DNA from 3 places in the Cellulomonas sp. zg-ZUI22 genome. Region 1 is predicted to be linked to each of the others. Evidence: riboswitches for the same ligand, from Rfam matches in the RefSeq annotation. Region 1 holds a riboswitch; each other region holds the start of a gene.
The links. Region 1 has a riboswitch for thiamine pyrophosphate ahead of J1G43_RS04710 (ABC transporter permease). Riboswitches for the same ligand answer to the same signal wherever they lie in the genome.
Positions count from the first base shown of each region.

Region 2: another riboswitch for thiamine pyrophosphate. It lies ahead of thiM (hydroxyethylthiazole kinase); the one in region 1 lies ahead of J1G43_RS04710 (ABC transporter permease).
Region 3: another riboswitch for thiamine pyrophosphate. It lies ahead of J1G43_RS00195 (thiamine ABC transporter substrate binding subunit); the one in region 1 lies ahead of J1G43_RS04710 (ABC transporter permease).

Region 1 covers NZ_JAFMUZ010000001.1:1,039,121-1,045,951, reverse strand. The annotation lists gene J1G43_RS04730 (sugar phosphate isomerase/epimerase) at 1-217, shown strand, start outside; gene J1G43_RS04725 (septum formation family protein) at 306-857, shown strand; gene J1G43_RS04720 (ABC transporter ATP-binding protein) at 826-1,527, opposite strand; gene J1G43_RS04715 (ABC transporter substrate-binding protein) at 1,524-2,495, opposite strand; gene J1G43_RS04710 (ABC transporter permease) at 2,597-3,379, opposite strand; TPP riboswitch at 3,858-3,951, opposite strand; gene J1G43_RS04705 (FAD-binding protein) at 4,073-6,244, opposite strand; gene J1G43_RS04700 (3-ketoacyl-ACP reductase) at 6,264-6,831, opposite strand, start outside.
Region 2 covers NZ_JAFMUZ010000003.1:13,222-20,052, forward strand. The annotation lists gene J1G43_RS11435 (DsbA family oxidoreductase) at 1-741, shown strand, start outside; gene J1G43_RS11440 (HAD family hydrolase) at 779-1,423, opposite strand; gene thiD (bifunctional hydroxymethylpyrimidine kinase/phosphomethylpyrimidine kinase) at 1,486-2,991, opposite strand; gene J1G43_RS11450 (thiamine phosphate synthase) at 2,988-3,659, opposite strand; gene thiM (hydroxyethylthiazole kinase) at 3,656-4,486, opposite strand; TPP riboswitch at 4,478-4,576, opposite strand; gene J1G43_RS11460 (TrpB-like pyridoxal phosphate-dependent enzyme) at 4,773-6,077, shown strand; gene J1G43_RS11465 (hypothetical protein) at 6,146-6,628, opposite strand; gene J1G43_RS11470 (ExeM/NucH family extracellular endonuclease) at 6,801-6,831, opposite strand, start outside.
Region 3 covers NZ_JAFMUZ010000001.1:30,809-37,639, reverse strand. The annotation lists gene J1G43_RS00220 (Na+/H+ antiporter subunit D) at 1-246, shown strand, start outside; gene J1G43_RS00215 (Na+/H+ antiporter subunit E) at 243-818, shown strand; gene J1G43_RS00210 (monovalent cation/H+ antiporter complex subunit F) at 815-1,327, shown strand; gene mnhG (monovalent cation/H(+) antiporter subunit G) at 1,324-1,707, shown strand; gene J1G43_RS00200 (DUF4235 domain-containing protein) at 1,735-2,007, opposite strand; TPP riboswitch at 2,084-2,205, shown strand; gene J1G43_RS00195 (thiamine ABC transporter substrate binding subunit) at 2,285-3,427, shown strand; gene J1G43_RS00190 (iron ABC transporter permease) at 3,430-5,205, shown strand; gene J1G43_RS00185 (ABC transporter ATP-binding protein) at 5,202-6,272, shown strand; gene J1G43_RS00180 (hypothetical protein) at 6,330-6,831, shown strand, end outside.

The DNA of each region.
Region 1 (6,831 bases):
GGTGCTGCCGCTCGCAGCCGACCCGCTGCTCTCCCGCGGGCACGTGGGCGACGGCTACGTGGACTTCGCGACGATCACCCGGTGGGTGCGCGACGCCGGCTACACCGGCGACGTGGAGGTCGAGATCTTCCACGAGGAGGTCTGGGCGGCGCCGCCCGAGCGGACGCTCGGCACGATGGCGGAGCGGCACGTGCGGTACGTCCTGCCGCACCTGTGACCGCCGCGCGGCGCACTCACAGGATCGTCACCGGATCGAGATCCGACACGATCACGGCCGCAGGGGTCGGGCTGCTTCACTGCTCGCCGTGACCTTCCGTACCCGGCGCACGACCGCCGTCCCCGCCCTCGCCCTCGCTCTCACCGTGGCCCTGTCCGGCTGCGGCACCGTCGTCGACGCCGTCCTGGGCGACAGCCCCGAGGCCGCCCAGCGCGACGAGCCCGGCGGCGAGATCACGGCCTCCGCCGAGGCCGACGTCTTCTCGCTGCAGGTGGGCGACTGCCTCAACTACCTCGCTGAGTCGGAGGAGGCCACCGAGTTCGCGGCACTGCCGACCGTGCCGTGCGCCGAGCAGCACGACGCCGAGATCTACGCCGAGACGACCCTCACCCAGGAGCAGCACGAGAGCGACCTGGCGCTGGCCGCGGACGCCGAGGCCGAGACGCCGACGCACGCCGACCAGTTCTGCTACGACGCGTTCGCCGGGTTCGTCGGGACGTCGTACGAGGAGTCCACGCTCGACTACACCTACCTCTCCCCCACCCCGGAGAGCTGGGCGCAGGGCGACGACGTGGTCCAGTGCCTCGTCGTGCACCTCGAGGGCGGGCTCACGGGGAGCATGCGCGACTCGGCCCTCTGACCGGCCGCGGCACCCCCAGCCGCTCCAGCAGGACCCCGCGGGCGTCGCACGACCCGGGCTCGACGGCGGCGGTCAGCCGGCCGCCGTCGAGCACGCGGACCTCGTCCGCGAGGGCGAGCGCCTCGTCCACGTCGTGCGTGACCAGCACCGTGGCCACCGGCCGCGCCGCCCGCACCTCCCGCAGCAGCGCGTGCGCACCGAGGCGGGTGAGGGCGTCGAGCGCACCGAACGGCTCGTCCAGCAGCAGCACGCGCGGCTCGCGGTGCAGCGCGCGGGCCAGCGCGACGCGCTGCGCCTCCCCGCCGGACAGCGTCAGCGGCCACGCGTCGGCCAGGTGCGCGAGGCCGACCTCGGCGAGCGCGGCGAGCGCCCGCGGCCGGTCCGACGCGCGCGGCACCGGGCCCGGGCCGAGCAGGACGTTGCGCCACACCGGCTCCCACGGCAGCAGCCGCGGCTCCTGGAACACGACGGCCGTGGGGTCCGCCACCTCCAGGTGGTCGGCCCGCGCGCCCGGGTCCAGGCCCGCCAGCGCGCGCAGCAGCGTGGACTTGCCGCCCCCGCTGCGCCCGACGACCGCCACGCACGCGCCCGCGGGCACGTCGAGGTCGAGGCCCGCCAGGACGTCCCGACCGCCGAACCCCCGCCGCAGCCCGCGCGCCCGCACGCTCACGGCCGCACCCCGCCGTCCTCGGCACGGGTGAGCCGCGTCGCGTCGACGGCGACGCCCGTGACGTCGACCGCGCCCGGAATCATCCCCTCCTCGACGTACAGCGCGGCGACGCGCGCCAGCTCGGCGGCGAAGCCGTCGTCGGCCGGCCGGACGTCCGGCGTCTCCAGCGCGCCGAGCGCGGCCGCGACCTGCGCGTCCGCACCCGACGCCCGGTACGCCCCGGTCCGGCGCCCCGGGTCGGCCCGCAGCGCGTCGGCCTCCGCGACCAGGGCGTCGTACAGCGCGGCCACGGCCGCCGGGTGCCGCTCGACGACGTCGCGGGTCGTGACGTGAACGGTCCGGTTGTCCGACCCCAGGTCGCGCGCGAGCGCGACGGTCCGCACCCCCGGCAGCGCCTGCGCGCCCACGAGGTACTGGTCCCACGTCGCCCACGCGTCGACGCGGCCGGCGGCGAAGGCGGTCGCGGCGTCCGGCGGCGCGAGGTGCTCGACCGTGACGTCCTCGGGCGTCAGCCCCGCCTCCCGCAGCGCGAGCCGCAGCAGGTACTCCCCCGTGCCGCCGCGGTTCACGGCGACGGAGCGCCCGGCCAGGCCGGCCACGTCCGTGACCTCACCGTGGGCGACGATGCCCTGGGTGTCACCCGCGTCGTGCTCGACGGCCACCACGACGAGGTCGGGCGTGCCGGCGAGCGCGGCGACCACGGCCGTGGTGGAGCCGGAGACGACGTCCACGTGGCCCGCCGCGAGCGCCTCGGCGGCGGGGGCGAAGGCCGGGAACGACGGGGACACCGCCAGGTCGACGCCGACGTCCGCCAGGTGCTGGGCGGCCAGACCGTCGTCGACCGCGAGCGTCAGCAGGTTCTGCGTCGACAGCGGACCGACGCGCAGGGTGGTGGCGGGTGCGCCGGTGGGCGCGGACGACGCCCCGGACCCTGCGCCCGCCGCGGCGCAGCCCGCCAGCGCGAGCACCGCGCCCACTGCCGACGCGGACGCGCCGGGCGGACGGCGGCGTGACCGGGTGCGGCACGGGACCACTCCGCGCGGTGCACGGCGGGGACGGGGGCGCGGTGTCATGCGGGCTCCTGGGTCGGGGGTCGGGCGGGTGGCAGGGGATGCCGGGCCGGCGGAGGTCCGCCGGGGGCGTCGGACGCCGGGACGGCGGGGGCAGGGGTGGGGGCGACGGCCCGGGCGACGGGCCCGGGAGCACGCCAGCGCAGCGCCCGGTGCTCCACACCGCGCACCAGGGCGTCGGTGACCAGGCCGAGCACCGCGTACAGCGCGACGCAGACGAGGACGACGTCGGTGCGCGCCCACGTCCGGGCGTCGGTGAGCAGCGCCCCGACCCCGCGGTCGGTCGCGACCTGCTCGGCGACGATCACCGCGACCCAGCCGGTGCCCAGGGCGAGCCGCACGCCGGCGAGCACCGAGGGCAGCGCGCCGGGCAGCACGACGCGCCGCACGGTGACCCACCGGCCCACGCCCTGCGCCGCCGCGACCTCCCGCAGGCGGGAGTCGACGCCCCGGGCCCCGGTGACGGTCGCGACGTACACGGGCACGGCGCTCGCCAGCACGACGAGCAGCACCTTGGGCGTCTCACCCAGCCCCCACCACACGACGAGCAGCGGGGTCAGGGCGGTGAACGGCACGGCCCGCACGGCCTGCAGGGGCCGGTCGACGACGTCGTGGCCGATCGGCGACAGCCCGGCGACGAGCCCGAGGACCAGCCCGGCCCCCGTGCCGAGGAGCGCACCCGCCGCGAGACGGCCCACGCTGACCGCGAGCGCGGGCAGCAGCGTCCCGGTGGCCACCAGGTCGGCCGCGGCGCGCGCGACGTCGACCGGTCCGGGCAGCACCCGGGGGTCGACCGCACCCGTCGCACTGGCGGCGGCCCACGCCACGAGGACGGCGCCCAGGCTGCACCACGCGCGCCAACCACCCGTCCGGCGGCCCGAGGCCCGGGTCACGGCGTGGCCCCGTCCGCGGTCGGGGCCGTGCGGGTCGGGGCCGTGCGGGTCGGTGCAGCCGGGGTCGGACCGGCGGGTGCTGCGGGCACGGGTGTCTCCGGTGGGTCGGTGCGGGCGCGACGGCACCGCCTCCAGGCGCGCGTCACCCCCGCCACGACGACGCGGGCGGCAGGACGTGCGCGGAGGCGTGCGCCGCCCACCGCGCGCGGCGGTACGGGACGGGCACGACGACGCCCGCCCGCGTGACGTCACGCGGGCCGGCGTGGGCGGGTCAGCCGGCCCCGGGACCTCGCCGTGCTCGCACGCCGGGCAGGCCGTGCGGGTGCAGGGCGTGCGGGTGCAGATGGGCGGACGGCAGCGGACGCATGGGAGACATGCGCGACATCCCTTCGCTAGTGCGACCTAGATCAGGTTCGACGGGTGTGATCTCAGCCGCGGATGCGGCACCCCGTGTCACGACGCCGCCGACGCTACCCCCGGACGTCCGGTTCGTCCGCAGGCGTCCGCACTGTGGCCGCGCACGCCGACGACCCCGCCCGGGACCTCCCGGACGGGGTCGCACCCGACGCGGCGACGGACGCATCAGGGCACGTTGCCGTGCTCGCGGAACTCCCGCCAGACGTTCTCGAAGAAGTCGTCGTCCTCCGGCACGGGACGCCGCGGTCGCCACCGGAAGACCGGCAGCCCCGCGGGGTCGTCGGCGTCGCGCGGCGCCACCGGCGCCCAGGCCCGGCCGTCGTCGGTGACGGGTGACGCCCCACCCGGCGGGACCCAGGCCGTCTCCTGGATCTCGCCGTCCAGGGCGCCCGCGTCGAGCCGGAACCGGTACAGCTCCGGCAGGTCGAGCGGCTCACCGTCCGGCCCGGCCAGCGGCAGCTCCCCGTCGGGGTCGGTGTACAGCACCGACCCGCGGGACCGCCCGCCGTGCGCCAGGTAGTCGGCCATCGCCGACAGGTACACGTACGCGCTGGTCAGCACGTCGCGGACCAGGAACGTCCGGTCGACGGACCGCCGGGAGCCGGGGTCGGCGGTGACCAGGTCGCGGTAGCCGGTGAGCCAGGCGTGCACCTGCTCGAGCGCGGCGTGGACGGACGCGGCCGAGCGCACCGGCCCGGCGTCGCGGCTCATGAGCACCTGCACGTCGCGCAGCAGGTCACCGGTGTTGTCGGGGACGCCGGCCGCGGCCCGGCCGGTCGCACGGACCGTCAGGTCGAGCGCGGCGCCGAGCACGGGCGCGGCCGCCGCCGCGAACGCCGCGTCGTCGAGCGGCGGGCTGTCGCGGCGCGCAGCGACGAGCTGCGCGGCCCGCGTCGCCCCCACCTGGCCGCTGTTGAGCGCGGCCCCGCCCGGGCGGTACACGCCGTGCGCCCCGGCCGCCTCGCCGACGGGGAACAGGCCGCTGACGTTCGACTCCCACCAGGCGTCCACGACGAGGCCGCCGTTGTTGTGCTGCGCGCAGACGTCCACCTCGAGGAGGTCGGTCTCCAGGTCCACCTGGGGGTTGCGCTCGAGGTAGAACCGGTACGCGGGCTCGTTCATGCGCCGCAGCCGCTCGATCGGCGTGCCGCCCAGCACCCCGGCCCGCTCCAGGTACCCGTACGCCTCGGGGCTCATCGCGGTGGCGTCGAAGTCGTCGCGCACGGGGTTGCGGCGGAAGTCGAGGAAGACCCGGCGCCCGCGCAGCACGGTCTCGCGGTGCACCAGCAGGTCGATCAGGGACGACCCGTCGCGCGCCTTGCGGATGTCGAAGGGCCACTGGTAGCCCTTGAGGAACACGAGGGTCAGCAGGCGCCCGTAGTCCTCGACCGCCTCGGTGAGGAACTCGCGCTCGTCGCCGCCGTCCGCGTCGGTGGACACGAAGCGCGGGACGACCTGCATGTACGTGCCCGAGACGTTCCACCGCGGCCTGGTCGACGCGAGCCCGAACTGCCACTCGGTGAGGTTCTTGCCGTGCACGCCCGCGCGGTACGCCGCCCCGGATGCACCCCACTGCCCGTGCGGGAACACGCGCGTCGCGTACATCCCCGCCGGGCCGCCGGTGGCGTACACGAGGTTGGTGCAGCGCAGCAGCAGCCACGGGCTCGCCGCGCCGTCGTGCGGCACGTCGGTGCGCAGGACGAGCAGGCCGGCGACCCGGCGCGCGCCCGGCCCGGCGTCGGGGTCGGGCACCGTGACGACGTCGACGACGCGGCAGCCGTCGAGCACCGGTGTGCCGTCCGCGCGGACCCTCGCCTCGAGCCGCTCGACCATGGTCCGGCTCGTGTACGGGCCGACGGACGTGGCGCGCCGCCGCGGGTCGTGGTCGGTCTTGTAGCCGATGAACTCCCCGAACCGGTTCTGCGGGAACGGCACCCCCAGGTCCACCAGGTGCAGGAACGCGCGCGCCGACAGGGCGGCCTCGGCCAGCGCGTTGTCGCCGTCCATCGCACCGCCGCTGAACAACGTCTGCGCCATCTCGCGCACGGAGTCGTCGTCACCGCCGGACAGCGTCAGCTTGTAGTACGTCTGCTTGTCCGAGCCCGCGTTGCGCGACGCCCCCGCGTTCACCTTGTCGGCGACCATGACGACGTCGTCGTGGCCGAGCTGCACCAGCCGCGCGGCCGCGCAGTACCCGGCCGAGCCGGTGCCGACCACGACGGTGGTCGCGGTGACGACCGGCACGTCGTGGCCCGCCACACGCAGGGTCCGCGGCTCGTGGCGCCGCTCGGGAGCCGCGGGACGTGCGGCGCCCGTCGGGTCGTCGCCTCTGCTCATGGGTGATCGCCTCCGTGGGTCACAGGACCGGGACGTGCATGCCGCCGTCGACGTGGAAGACCTCGCCCGTCGAGTACGGCGTCTGACCGGACGCGAGCAGCGCGACGGCGCCCGCGACGTCGGCGGGGCGGCCCCAGCGGTTGACCGGTGCGAGGCCCTGCGCGATGAGCGCGTCGTACTTCTCGGTCACGCCCGCGGTCATGTCCGTCGCGATGACGCCCGGCCGCACCTCGTGGACGACGACGCCCTCGGGGGCCAGGCGCACGGCCCACAGCTGCGTCGCCATCGCGACGCCGGCCTTCGAGACGCAGTAGTCGCCGCGGTTCGTCGAGACGGTCGTCGCCGAGATCGACGAGACGTTGACGATCGTCGCGACGGGCCGCTGCGGCGGTTCCGGGGGCGCGTCGAGGGGGCCGCGCAGCTCGATCACGCGCCGCGCGAACTCCTGCGTGAGGAAGTACGGCCCGCGCAGGTTGATGCCGAGCACGCGGTCGAACGACTCGGGCGTCGCGTCGAGCAGGTCGGCGCGGACGCTCGGCGCGACGCCCGCGTTGTTGACGAGCAGGTCGAGGCGGCCCCACGCGTCG
Region 2 (6,831 bases), on a different contig from region 1:
GCCCCCACGTTCACCTCCCCTCCCCGCACCGTGACCGTCGAGGTCTGGTCCGACGTCGCCTGCCCCTGGTGCTGGATCGGCAAGCGCCGGTTCGCCACCGCGCTGCGCGCGTTCCCGCACCGCGACCACGTCGAGGTCGTGTGGCGCTCGTACCAGCTGTCCCCCGAGACACCGACGGGGCCCGGCCGCCCCGAGATCGACGCGCTCGTGGCCGCCAAGGGCCTGCCGCGGGACCGGGTCGAGGAGATGTTCGCGCGCGTCGCCGCGGTCGGTGCCGCGGACGGGCTGCACTACGACTTCGACGCGACGCTCGCCTTCAACACGTTCGACGCCCACCGGCTGCTGCACCTCGCCCGTGAGGCGGGCGGCGCCCCGCTGGTCGACGCGACCATGGAGACGCTGTTCTCGGCGCACTTCGAGGAGGGCGCCGACCTCGGCGCGCCCGGCGCGCTCGGCGCGATCGCCCGGCAGGCCGGGTTCGCCGCGCACGGGTGGGACGACGCCCGTGTCGCGGCTGCGCTGCAGGGCGACGCCGCGGCGGACGACGTCCGGGACGACCTGGCGACGGCGCGCACGCTCGGGGTCACCGGCGTGCCGTTCTTCGTGGTCGACCGCCGGTACGCGGTGTCCGGTGCGCAGCCCGCCGAGGTGTTCTCCCAGCTGCTCGACGCGGGCTGGCGCGAGGCCAACCCGCTGGTCGTCGCACCTGCGGGCGAGGTGTGCACCGACGGCTCCTGCTGACGGCGTCCCACCCGTCGGCGCGGTCCACCCTGCGGGCTCACCGGACGCCGAGCATGAGGGAGACGAGCTCGCGCAACGAGTCCACGCGCACGTCCGCGAGCGCGGCGTCGGGGCGTCGGGCGTGCACGTAGCCCCACGGGCCGCGCCGCACGAGCGCCGTGCGCATGCCCGCGGCACGCGCCGGCAGGACGTCGTTGTCGAGCCGGTCGCCCACGTAGAGCACGTCGTGCGCGGGCACACCGAGGTCCGTCACGACGCGGGCGAAGAACTGCGGAGAAGGCTTGGCCACTCCCCAGCGAGCCGAGGTCGCCAGCAGGTCCACCTCGACACCGGCGGCCCGCAGCTGGTGCTCGGCGCGCGCCGGCTGGTTGCCAGCGACCGCGACGAGGTATCCCGCGGCCCGCAGCGCCCGCAAGGTCGGCAGCGCGTCGGGGTAGAGGTCGTCCGGCCGGATCTCCGGGGGGGTCGACGGCGGATCGACACCGACGTGCCGCCACACGTGGCTGTGCGGCTCGTCGCGCTCGGCCAGCGCCCCGAGCACCGCCATGAGGGCCAGGGGCGGCACACCCACCTCCCCGGCGACCTGCACCCACGCGCGCGTCTCGTCCACGAGCGTCTCGCCGACGTCGAACACGACGGCGCGCACGTCGGCCCACCGCGGACGCGGAGTCAGGTCATCCACGGCGGACACCCTGCCAGGCCCGTGGCACCCCCGTCACCCGTCCGGCGCCGCCTCGTCCCGCGTCACCCGACGGGCGCGAGCGGGCGCGCACGCACCTGGTCGAAGAAGGCGACCTCGTGCGCGCACGACGCCGCGTACGCAGCGAGCATGCGTGCGCGGGTCACCGCACCCACCTCACGCGCGGCGGCGTCGGCGAGGTCGGAGGCACGGTCGGCCGCCGCCGCGAAGGCGGGGTCCCCGTAGGTGGCGACCCAGTCGCCGTACGGGTGCGCACCCAGGTGGCCCGCGCGCGCCAGGATGCGCGCGCCCAGGTCCGCGTACAGGACGTAGCACGGCAGCACCGCGGCGACGACCTCGGCGTACGACCCCGTCGCGGCGACCGCCAGCAGGTGGTCGACATAGGCGGTGGTCGCAGGGCTCGCCGGACCGGACCTGCCGCTGCCGGTGAGCCGCTCCTCGTGCAGCCGGGCCTCGATGTCGAGGCACCGCGCCGCGCCCTGCGCGAAGAACACCTGGGCCGCGGGGCCGGGCGCGAGCTGGCTCGCCCGGGCGAGCACCCGGGAGTACTGCGCGAGGTACAGCGCGTCCTGGTGCAGGTAGGCCTCGAAGTCGTCCACGGGCAGCGTCCCGTCGGCCAGCCCGCGCACGAACGGCAGGTCGTCGCACGCGCCGCGCAGTCCGGCCGCCCGCTCCCACGCGTCGACGCTGAACGGGCGCGCACCCAGTGTCGGCGCGTGGTGCAGGTGGTCGACAGGCCCCCGCCCCGACCCGACCGCGAGGGCCTCGCCGGCGGCGATGGCGCCGGTGAGCCACTCCTTCGCCTCCCGGGCCGCCGCCACCCAGTCGGGCCGTCGCGGGCGCAGCGCCGCGACGGCGGCCGACAGCGAGCAGCCCGTGCCGTGCGTGCTGGTCGTGCGCACGCGCGCCCCGCCGAGCTCGGTCACCGTCGTCGGACCGACGACCGCGTCCGGGCTCGCGTCCCCGGCGAGGTGGCCGCCCTTGAGCAGCACCGTCACGCCCGACCGGTGCGCGAGCCGCCGGGCCTGGTCGACCGCGCCCGGCCACGTCGTCGCGACGGGTTCACCGAGCAGCACGCCGAGCTCGGGCAGGTTCGGCGTCACGAGGTCCGCGAGCGCGACCAGCCGCCGCACGGCGTCCTCGGCGTCCGCGTCGAGCAACCGGTCCCCGCTGCTCGCGACCATGACGGGGTCGAGCACGACGACGGGTGGGCGCGCACCGGCGAGCCAGAGCGCGACCTCGTCGGCGACGGCGCGCGTGCCGAGCATGCCGATCTTCACCGCGTCCACCACGACGTCGTCGCTCACGGCGTCGAGCTGGGCGCGCAGGAAGTCGACGCCGGGGACGTGCACCGCCCGCACCCCGTGCGTGTTCTGCGCGACGAGCGCGGTCACCACGGCCATGCCGTACGCGCCGTGCGCGGCGAACGACTTCAGGTCGGCGTGGACACCGGCACCGCCCGTCGGGTCGGTGCCCGCGACCGACAGCACGCGCACGCGGCTGCCCGTGAGGCGCGCGCCGGTCGCGGACGCGGCCGGTGCGGCGCTCACCGGGCCACCGCCGGCGCCGCGGCGCGGTCCCACGCCTCGACCAGCCGCGCCGCGGCTCCTCCGGGGTCCGGGGCACCGCACACGGCGCCGACGACGGCCATGGCGTGCACCCCGGCGGCGCGCAGCGCCGGTGCGTCGGAGGCGTCGAGCCCACCGATGGCCACGACGGGACGACCGCCGGCCGCGACGACCGCCGCACGCGCACCGGCGACCCCGATCGCCGGCCCCGCCTCGGGCTTGGTGGGCGTGAGCCGCAGGGGCCCCGACCCCAGGTAGTCGGCGCCCGCGACCGCCCGGACGTGCTCGGGCAGCGCCGCCGAGGCGCCCACCAGGGCGTCCGGACCGAGCAGCGCGCGCGCGTCGTCGACCTCGAGGTCACGCCTCCCCACGTGCACACCGTCGACGTGGGCGCCGCGCGCCCGCGCCGCGAGCGCGACGTCGACGCGGTCGTCCACGACGAGCACCGCGGGACCCGCGAGGCGCAGCGCGTCGGCCACCGAGACGGTCAGCGCGACGAGCTCGCGGGCGGTCGCCCGCTTGGCGCGCACCTGGACGGTGCCGACACCGGCACGGACCGCAGCGCCCGCGACGTCCGCGGGACGGTGTCCGGCACGTCCGCACACGTCGGCGTCCAGGACGAGGTAGATGCCCGCGGGCAGCGCGCTCATGCCGGCACGCCGATCCGCTGCGCGGCCGCGACGCGGCACGCGAGGTCGTCCGGGGTCAGCAGGTACAGCTCGTCGAGGAGCCCGACCTGGAACGACGCGGGGCCGCGCGCGTCGATCACCGCGCGCTCGGCGGCGAGCCCCAGGGCCGCCGACGCCGCGACGGCCGCGGTCAGCGGCGGCGCGACCGACGTGAAGGCCGCGACGAGACCGCCCAGCGCGCACCCGGACCCGGTGATCGTCGTCAGGAGCCGGTCACCGACCGCGAGCCGCACGTGCGTGATGCCGTCGGTGACGAGGTCGACCGGCCCGGACACCGCGACGACCCCGCCGGTGCGCCGCGCGAGGGCGTCGGCGGCGTCGGCGCTGGTGTCGACGTCGTCGCGCGCGTCGACACCGCGACCGGCGGAGACGAAGCCCGCGAGCGCGCGGACCTCGCTGGCGTTGCCGCGCACCACGGCCGGACGCTCGCCGAGCAGGTGGCCGGCCAGCCGCGTCCGGACCGACAGGACACCGACCGCGACCGGGTCGAGCACCCACGGCACACCAGCCCCCGCGGCAGCCGCGACCGTCGGGGCGAGGCACGCACGCTGGTCCGGCCCCGGCGTCCCGAGGTTGACCAGGACGGCGCCCGCGGCGCCCGCGAGCTCCTCGGCCTCCCCCGGCACGCTCGCCATCGCGGGGGACGCGCCGATCGCGAGCAGCGCGTTGGCGACGAGGTTCGTCGTGACCTCGTTCGTCAGGCACTGCACGAGCGGGGTACGCCGTCGCAGCTCGTCGAGGGCCGCGCCACATGCGGCGGCGAGGTCGGTGGGCAGGGCAGACGTCATGGCGGACATCCCTTCGCTCGTACGAACGAGATCAGGTTCGACGGGTGTGATCTCAGCCCTGCTCGGTACAGGGCACCCCGTGTCTCGCCGCCGACCCTAGCCCGCCGGCGGTGACGCTGCCGAGAGCAGGTCTCGCCCTGCGGACGCCTCGATGCCTCACCCGCCCGGGGGCCCCGGGCGGGTGAGGCCGCCGCTACGCTCACGGGTGCGGGTCGCCGGCGCCCCCGGGTGCCCTGCGCGGTCCGCGCCGACCAGCGCGCGTGCGCGCCAGAACCTGCGAGGCGACATGACCCCCGACACCACCCGACCCGCGCCGCTGACCGACCCGGTCGGCACCGTGGTGCCGTCCGCCGTGCCGACGCACTGGTACAACCTGGCAGCGGACCTGCCCGAGCCGTGCCCGCCGGCGCTGCATCCCGGCACGCGCGAGCCGCTCACCCCGGACGACCTGGCGCCGCTGTTCCCGATGGCGCTCATCGCGCAGGAGGTCTCGACCGAGCGCTGGGTGGAGATCCCGCAGACGGTCCGCGAGATCTACGCACTGTGGCGGCCGTCCCCGCTGGTGCGCGCCCTGCGGCTCGAGCGGGCGCTGGGCACGCCGGCGAAGATCTACTACAAGTACGAGGGCGGCTCCCCCGCCGGCTCGCACAAGCCCAACACGGCGGTCGCGCAGGCGTACTACAACGCGGTCGAGGGCATCACCCGGCTGACGACGGAGACGGGCGCCGGGCAGTGGGGCGCGTCGCTGTCGATGGCGTGCGCGCTGCTGGGCCTCGACCTCGAGGTGTGGCAGGTACGGGCGTCCTACGACGCCAAGCCGTACCGCCGCATGCAGATGGAGACGTACGGCGCGACGTGCCACCCGTCGCCGTCGGACCTCACCGAGGCGGGGCGGGCGATGCTCGCGGCCGACCCGACGACGACCGGGTCGCTCGGCATGGCGATCAGCGAGGCGGTCGAGGTCGCGGCGCAGGACCCGAACGCGCACTACGCACTGGGCTCGGTGCTCAACCACGTGCTGCTGCACCAGAGCGTCATCGGGCAGGAGGCCCTCGCGCAGCTCGACGAGATCGGCGAGCGTGCGGACGTCGTGTTCGGGTGCGCGGGCGGCGGGTCCAACCTGGGCGGGCTGAGCTTCCCGTTCCTGGGGCGCAACCTGCGCGACGGGACGACGACCCGGGTCGTCGCGTGCGAGCCGGCCGCGTGCCCGTCGATGACGCAGGGCGAGTACCGCTACGACTTCGGTGACGTCGCGGGCCTGACCCCGCTGCTGAAGATGCACACGCTCGGCAAGGACTTCGTGCCGCCGCCGATCCACGCGGGCGGGCTGCGCTACCACGGCATGGCACCGATGGTGTCGCACGCCTACGCGCTGGGTCTCATGGAGGCGATCGCGGTGGAGCAGGACGACGCGTTCGCGGCGGGCATCGAGTTCGCGCGCGCCGAGGGCATCATCCCCGCGCCGGAGTCGACGCACGCCGTGGCCGGGGCCATCGCGCACGCCCGGGCGGCGACGACCGACGAGACGATCGTCATCGGCCTGTCCGGCAACGGCGTGCTGGACCTGCCCGCGTACCACGACTACGTCTGACCGGACGCGGTGCGCGGGCCGGCGACGACCCGGCCCGCGCAGCACCCGTCCGCGTCGGGCGCCCGACGTCAGGCCGGAGGGCTCGCGGCGCGGGCGCGGGCGATGTGCCCGCGCACCGCGTCCAGGTCCGCGTCCGTGAAGAGCGCGCGCGGCAGGACGAGCCACCCGTGCGGCGGGTGGGTCCACAGCGCCACTGCCGCACCGCGCACACGGACACCGCCGAAGGCGCTCCAGCGGGTCTGCGCCGCACCACGCGGGGAGGTCGTGCACAGGGCGGTCTCCCCCACCTCGACGGTGAAGGGCCCCGGGGGCGTCAACCCGACCACGCGACGCATGGCATGACGTGTGACCACGATCAGGACCACCGGCATGAGCGACACCACGACCAGCAACGTGATCCAGTCGGCGGGCCCGAGCCGGAACTCGTGGGCACCGAGCTGCAGCGCCGTGACCCCGAGCACGAGCACCCCGCCCCGGATGCGCGTCTCGCGTGACCGCAGCACGACGGCCGCGGCGTCGTGCGCCATGTCACGTCGCAGTTCCTCGGTCACGGTGAGCGTCCGTACGCCGGCATCCTGCATGGCGCACATCGTGGCAGCGCGGCCGGCCCGACGGAGCGGTATCGCCGCGGTTCACCCGACCGCCGGACCCGGCACCCGGCGAGCCCGGGAAGACCACGAGGGCCCGGCCGGACGACGCCGACCGGGCCCTCGTGCGCGTCCGTCAGCCGCGGACCGTGACCGTGCGGCTCGTG
Region 3 (6,831 bases), 1.0 Mb from region 1:
ATGGTGGTCCCCACGGCGACCCTGGTCGTCGTCAGCCTGGCGCTCACCGTCTTCGCCGGACCGCTGTACGCGTACACGGGCCGGGCCGCCCAGACCCTCGCGGACCGCTCGCCGTACATCGAGGCGGTGCTGCCCGACGGGGAGCGCGGCGAGGGCGAGTCGCAGCGCGCGGCCGAGGACTCGGAGGTCGACGAGGACGTGGTGCCCGCGACGCAGGACGCCGAGAGCGGCGGGGGTGACCGGTGAGCCTGCACCCGCGCCGCGCCGGCTGGCGCTTCCAGTGGGCCACCGTGCTGTGGCTCACCGTCGTGTGGGTCCTGCTGTGGGGCCAGGTCACCTGGGGCAACGTCGTCAACGGCGTGCTGCTGGGCCTGCTGGTCACCGCCGGCCTGCGCATGACGCGCGTCGAGTTCCGCGGCCGCGTCCACCCCGTCGGGCTGCTCGTGCTGCTGGGCCGGTTCGCGCTCGACCTGGTCCGCGCGTCGTTCGAGGTCAGCCTGGTCGCGCTGCGGCCGCGGCACACCCCGCGCGGTGCGGTGATCTGCGTGCAGCTGCGCAGCCACTCGGACCTGTACCTCACGCTGACCGCCGAGCTCGTCTCGCTGGTCCCCGGCTCGATCATCGTCGAGGCGCACCGACTCACGGGGCGGCTGTACGTGCACGTCCTGGACGTCGAGACCAGCGGTGGTGTCGAGAAGGCGCGGCAGAACGTGCTCGACCAGGAGGCGCGGCTGCTGCGCGCGCTCGCGTCCGACGAGGAGCTCGCGGAGGCGGGGCTGCAGCGCTCGCGCCGCGCGGGGGAGGTGACGTCCCGGTGAACGTGTTCGACGTCGTCGTCGGCGTCTGCGGCGTCCTGCTGACGCTCGGTGCGCTGCTCGCGATCGTGCGGGCCGAGAAGGGCCCGTCGATGCTCGACCGCACGGTCGCGCTCGACATCGTCGTCACGACGATGATCGCCGCGATCGCCCTGTACGCGGCCTACTACCGGCGCGCCGACGTCGTTCCGCTGCTCGTGGTGCTGTCCCTCGTGGGCTTCGTCGGGTCGGTCACCGTCGCGCGGTTCGCCGCCGTCGAGCCCGAGGGCGAGGGGCGGGTGCGCACGCGCGAGGAGGTCGCCGCCGAGGAGGCCGAGAAGCGCCGCCTCGAGCAGGAGGAGGAGCAGGCGCGCCGCCGCCGGCGTCGCGCCGCCGAGGACGCCGCCGCGGACGGGGCGGGCGCGCGCGAGCCCGCGGTCCACGAGGCCGTGGCCCCGAGCGCCCGCGAGACCGTCGAGAAGGAACCGGACCCCGAGCACCACGGCGGCCCGGCCGACGAGGAGACGCGATGAGCCAGGACACGTGGGGCACCGTGGCGGACGTCGCCTCGATCGTCTGCCTGCTGGGCGGCGCGTTCTTCGCGTTCGCCGCCGGGGTCGGCGCCCTGCGCTTCCCCGACCTGCTGTCGCGCATGCACGCCGGCACGAAGCCGCAGGTGCTCGGGCTGATCCTCGTGCTGATCGGCCTGGCGCTGCGCCTGCGCGAGGGCGGGGCCGTGTGGGCCCTGGTGCTCGTCGCGATCTTCCAGATGCTCACCGCACCCGTCGCCGCGCACATGGTCGGCCGGGCGGGCTTCCGCACCGGCAAGGTCCGCAACGACCTGCTGGTGGTCGACGAGCTGTCCCGCGACCTCGGGGAGACGCGCCCCGGCCGGACGCCCGGGGACGACTGAGCGGTCCCCGGGCGTCGCAGCAGCGGGTCAGCGCCGGGCGGCGCGCCCGGCGAGCTTCGCGGCGCCGCGCGTCGCCAGCACGCGCGACAGCGAGATCGCGGCACCGCTGATCGCCGCCGCGGTCGCGACCTCGCCGAACTTGATGTCGGGCTCCGTGGAGTCCGGCGACGGCGGCTTGTGCCCCTTGGTCCTGGTCCAGACCGCGTCGATCAGCTTCTGGACCGCCCACGCGGCGACGAGGGTGACCCCCGCGCCCACGATCTTCGCGGTCATCGACTGCTTGTTCCCGTCGTCCGACATGTTCTCCTCCGTCGTCGTCGCCTGCAGGGACGCTACCCGGGATCCGGCCGGCGCACAGGTCGGGGCTAGGATCGTCCGCGAACGACAGGGGAGCGTCGGTCGCCGGTGACGGTGGCAGGACGCTGAGAGTGCGGACCACCGCAGACCCTCGAACCTGATCCGGGTGATACCGGCGTAGGGAGTCGGGCTTGTCTCTCCTCCCGTGGTGTCGTCCGTGCGGCGAGCGCCGTGGGACGGCGGCGCGGGACCCCTCCGACGACGACGGAGGACCACACGCATGACCACCCCCCGGGCGCGCAGCCCTCAGCACGGCAGCCCTCAGCACGGCACGACCCGGCGCCGCACCACCCCGGCCCGGCGCGCGGCGGCGGGCCTCGTCGCCACCGCCGGCCTCGTCGCGCTGACGGCCTGCTCCGCCGTCGGCAGTGGCGCGGCGGACGACCCGACGGACGGCGCCGGCACCGTCACGCTGGTGACGCACGAGTCCTTCGCGCTGTCCGACGGTCTGCTCGAGCAGTTCGAGGAGGAGTCGGGGCTGCGCGTCGAGGTGGTGCAGCAGGCCGACGCGGGCGCCCTGGTGAACCAGCTCGTGCTCACCAAGGACGCCCCGCTGGGCGACCTGGTGTTCGGCATCGACAACGCGTTCGCGTCGCGCGCGCTCGACGAGGGCGTCCTGGTGCCGGCCGAGCTCACGGCCCCGGCGGCGCAGGACGCCGCCGCGTACGCGGTGCCCGGCGACGACGCCGGAGCGCTGACCGCGGTGGACCTCGGTGACGTCTGCCTCAACGTCGACACGGCCTGGTTCGCGGAGCGCGGCGTCCCGGAGCCCACGACGCTCGAGTCGCTGCTGGACCCGGCGTACCGCGACCTCGTCGTGGTGCCGGACCCCGTCACGTCGTCCCCGGGGCTGGCGTTCCTGCTCGCCACCGTCGGGGCGTTCGGCGAGGACGGCTGGGCGGACTACTGGGCGGGCCTGCGGGACAACGGCCTGCAGGTGGCCGACGGGTGGTCCGAGGCGTACTACACCGACTTCACCGCCGGCGGCGGCGACGGCCCGCGGCCCGTCGTGCTGTCCTACGCGTCGTCGCCGCCGTTCACGGTGCCCGACGGTGCCGACGCCCCGACCACCCGCGCGCTGCTCGACACGTGCTTCCGCCAGGTGGAGTACGCGGGTGTGCTGGCGGGTGCCGCCAACCCGGAGGGTGCCGCGGCGCTGCTCGACTTCCTGCTCTCGGACGACGTCCAGGCGGACATCCCGGGGTCGATGTACATGTACCCCGTGAGCTCGACGGTCGAGCTGCCGCAGGAGTGGGCCGCGTGGGCCCCGCTGGCCGACGACCCGTTCGAGGTCGCACCCGCCGACGTCACCGCGCACCGCGAGCAGTGGCTCGCCACGTGGTCCGACACGGTGATCGGCTGACCGTGCCCGTCCCCGCCGCGGCGCTCGCCGTCGACCCCGCCGACCCGCACCCGGGCCCCCGCCCCGGTGCCGGGCCGGCGGGTGGCGGCGCGCCGCGGCGACGCGGACCGCGCACCGGGTGGGGCGTCCGCGTGGCGTGGGCCGTGGCGGCCGGTCTGCCTCTGCTCTTCCTCGCGGTGTTCTTCGTGTGGCCCGTCGCGGAGATCGTCGGGCGGGGGTTCGTCGCCGACGGGCGCCTCGACCTGACCGGGTTCGGTGACGTGCTCACCCGCCCGCGGACGTGGCGCGTGGTCGGGCAGACGCTCGCGCAGGCCGGGCTGGGGACCCTGGGCGCCGTGCTGCTGGGCGTGCCGGGCGCGTACCTGCTGTACCGCTGCCGGTTCCCCGGGCGCGGGGCGCTGCGCGCGTTCGTCACGGTGCCGTTCGTGCTGCCCACGGTCGTGGTCGGCGTCGCCTTCCGCTCGCTGCTGGTGGACGGCGGCCTGCTGGGCGGGCTGGGCCTGGACGGCTCGTTCGCGGCGATCGTCCTGGCGCTGGTGTTCTTCAACTACGCGGTGGTGGTGCGCACCGTCGGCGGCCTGTGGGAGCGGCTCGACCCGCGAGCCGAGCAGGCGGCCCGGGCACTCGGTGCCTCGCCGTGGCGCGTGCTGCGGACGGTGACGCTGCCGGCGCTGGGCCCCGCGATCGCCTCCGCGGCGTCCCTGGTGTTCCTGTTCTGCGCGACCGCGTTCGGCACGGTCCTGGTGCTGGGCGGGCGCCGGTACGGCACGGTCGAGACCGAGATCTGGATCCAGACCACGCAGTTCCTCGACCTGCGTGCCGCCGCCGTGCTGTCCGTCGTGCAGCTCGTCGTGGTCGTGGCGGCGCTCGCCCTGGCCGGGCGCGCCCGCGCCCGCACCGAGGCGGCCCCCACCCTCGGCGGTACCGCGGCGGACGCCCGCCCCGTGCGGCTGCGCGACCCGATCGACGCCGTCGCGGTCGCCGTCACTGCGCTCACCGTCGCCGGGCTGCTCGCGCTGCCGCTGGTGCACCTCGTCGTGCGCTCGCTGCGCACCCCGCGCGGTTGGGGCCTGGACAACTACGCCGCACTGGCCGTGCCGCAGGACACGCTGGCCGTCAGCGCGTGGCAGGCCGCCGGGACGTCGGTGCGCACCGCCGTCGACGCCACCGTGCTCGCCCTGGTGGTCGGCGGGCTCGTGGCCCTGCTCGTGTCGCGCCGCCCGCGGCGCACCGCCGCCCGCCGGGCCGTCGCCGGGCTGGACGCGCTGTTCATGCTGCCGCTCGGGGTGTCGGCCGTGACCGTCGGCTTCGGGTTCCTGGTGTCGATGGACGCACCGCTGGGGCTGCCCGTGGACCTGCGGACCAGCCCCGTGCTGGTCGCGGTGGCGCAGGCCGTCGTCGCCGTGCCCCTGGTGGTGCGCACCGTGCTGCCCGTGCTGCGTGCCGTGGACCCGCGGCAGCGTGAGGTCGCCGCGACCCTGGGTGCCGCACCCGGACGGGTGCTGCGGACGGTGGACCTGGCGGTCGCGCTGCGGGCCGTCGGGCTGGCGCTCGGGTTCGCGTTCGCCGCGTCGCTGGGGGAGTTCGGTGCCACGTCGTTCCTGGCGCGGCCGCAGGACCCGACGCTGCCCGTCGTGATCTTCCGGCTGCTGGGGCGCCCCGGGGCCGAGAACTACGGCGCCGCACTGGCGGCGTCGGTGCTGCTCGCCGCCCTGACGGCGAGCATCGTGGCGGTGTGCGAGCGGCTGCGCCGCCCCGGGACCGGAGGTGCGTGGTGAGCGACGGGCTGCAGGTCGCGGAGGTCGTCGTGCGGTACCCCGGGGCGGCGTCCGCGGCCGTCGCGGGGGTGGACCTGAGCGTGCCGACCGGGGAGGTCGTCGCGCTGCTGGGACCCTCCGGCTGCGGCAAGTCCTCGCTGCTGCGCGCGGTGGCGGGGCTCGAGCCGCTGTCCGGGGGTGACGTGGCCTGGGACGGCGTCTCGGTGGTGGACGTCCCGGTGCACCGGCGCGGGTTCGGCCTGCTGTTCCAGGACGGCCAGCTCTTCGCGCACCGCGACGTCACGGGCAACGTCGCGTACGGGCTGCCGGCCACGGTGCGGCGGGACCGTGCCGCCCGCGAGGCCCGGGTGGCCGAGCTGCTCGACCTCGTCGGGCTGCCCGGCACGCAGCGCCGCGCCGTGGGCACGCTGTCCGGCGGTGAGCGGCAGCGGGTCGCGCTCGCGCGCGCGCTCGCCCCCCGGCCCCGGCTGCTGCTGCTCGACGAGCCGCTGTCCGCACTGGACCGTGCGCTGCGCGAGCGCCTCGCCGCGGACCTGCGCGCGGTGCTGACGGCGACCGCGACGACGGCCCTGTTCGTCACGCACGACCAGGACGAGGCGTTCGCGGTGGCCGACCGGGTGGCCGTCATGGCCGCGGGCCGGCTGCTGCAGGTCGCCGCGCCCGCCGAGCTGTGGGCGCGGCCCGCGTCCCGGGACGTCGCGCGGTTCCTCGGCTATGAGGCGTTCGTGGCCGTGCCCGGCCCCGGTACCGGCGCGCCGCCGGCCGTGCGGGCCCTCGTCTCCGCGGTCGACGCGGCGGGGACGGCGCCGGTGCGCGCCGGGGGTGTGCTGGCGCTGGCGGCCGGGGCGTTCGTCGTCGCGCCCGACGTCGGGGGTGACGCGCGCACCGCCGACGTCACCGGCACCGTGCACGCGCTGCGCTCGCGCCGCGGACGCACCGAGGTCGTGGTCGACGTCGACGGCGTCGGACGCGTCAGCGCGCTCGCACCGGCGGGGTGGACGTGCCCCCCGGGGGTGCGTGTCGCCCTGCACGCCGACGCCGCTGCGGTCGCCGGGCTCCCGGGCTAACGTCGGAGCCACCGGGCACCGCAGCCCGGCGCACCGAGAGCAACGAGGTGGCCGCCCATGGAGCTCCAGCCGCGTGAGGTCGTGTCGGTCGACGTCCACGCCCCCGCCGACACCGTCTGGGAGCACCTGCGGGACCCGCGCCTGATCCGGCGGTGGTTCGGCTGGGACTATGACGGCCTGGACGCGGAGATCGCCCAGATCTTCCGCGACGAGGCGCGGGAGCACCACCACGGTGGCTCCACGCGCTCCCTGCTGTGGCCCCACCACGACCGGATGACCGTGACCGCGCTGGACGACGCGCGCTCCCGGGTGAGCGTCACGCGCCGCAGCCACGACGGCCTGTCGACGTTCGACGGGGTCTTCGACGAGATGGACGAGGGCTGGATCCAGTTCGTCCACCAGCTGGCGTTCGCGCTCGACGTGCACCCCGGGGAGGACCGCGTCACCCTGCTGGCGCACGGCCTGGACGCCGGCGACCGCCACGACCCCCTGCTGTTCCGCGCCGGGCTGCACGGTGTGCGGGGCCTGCCGGTGCGGGCGCACGTGGAGGCCGCCCGGC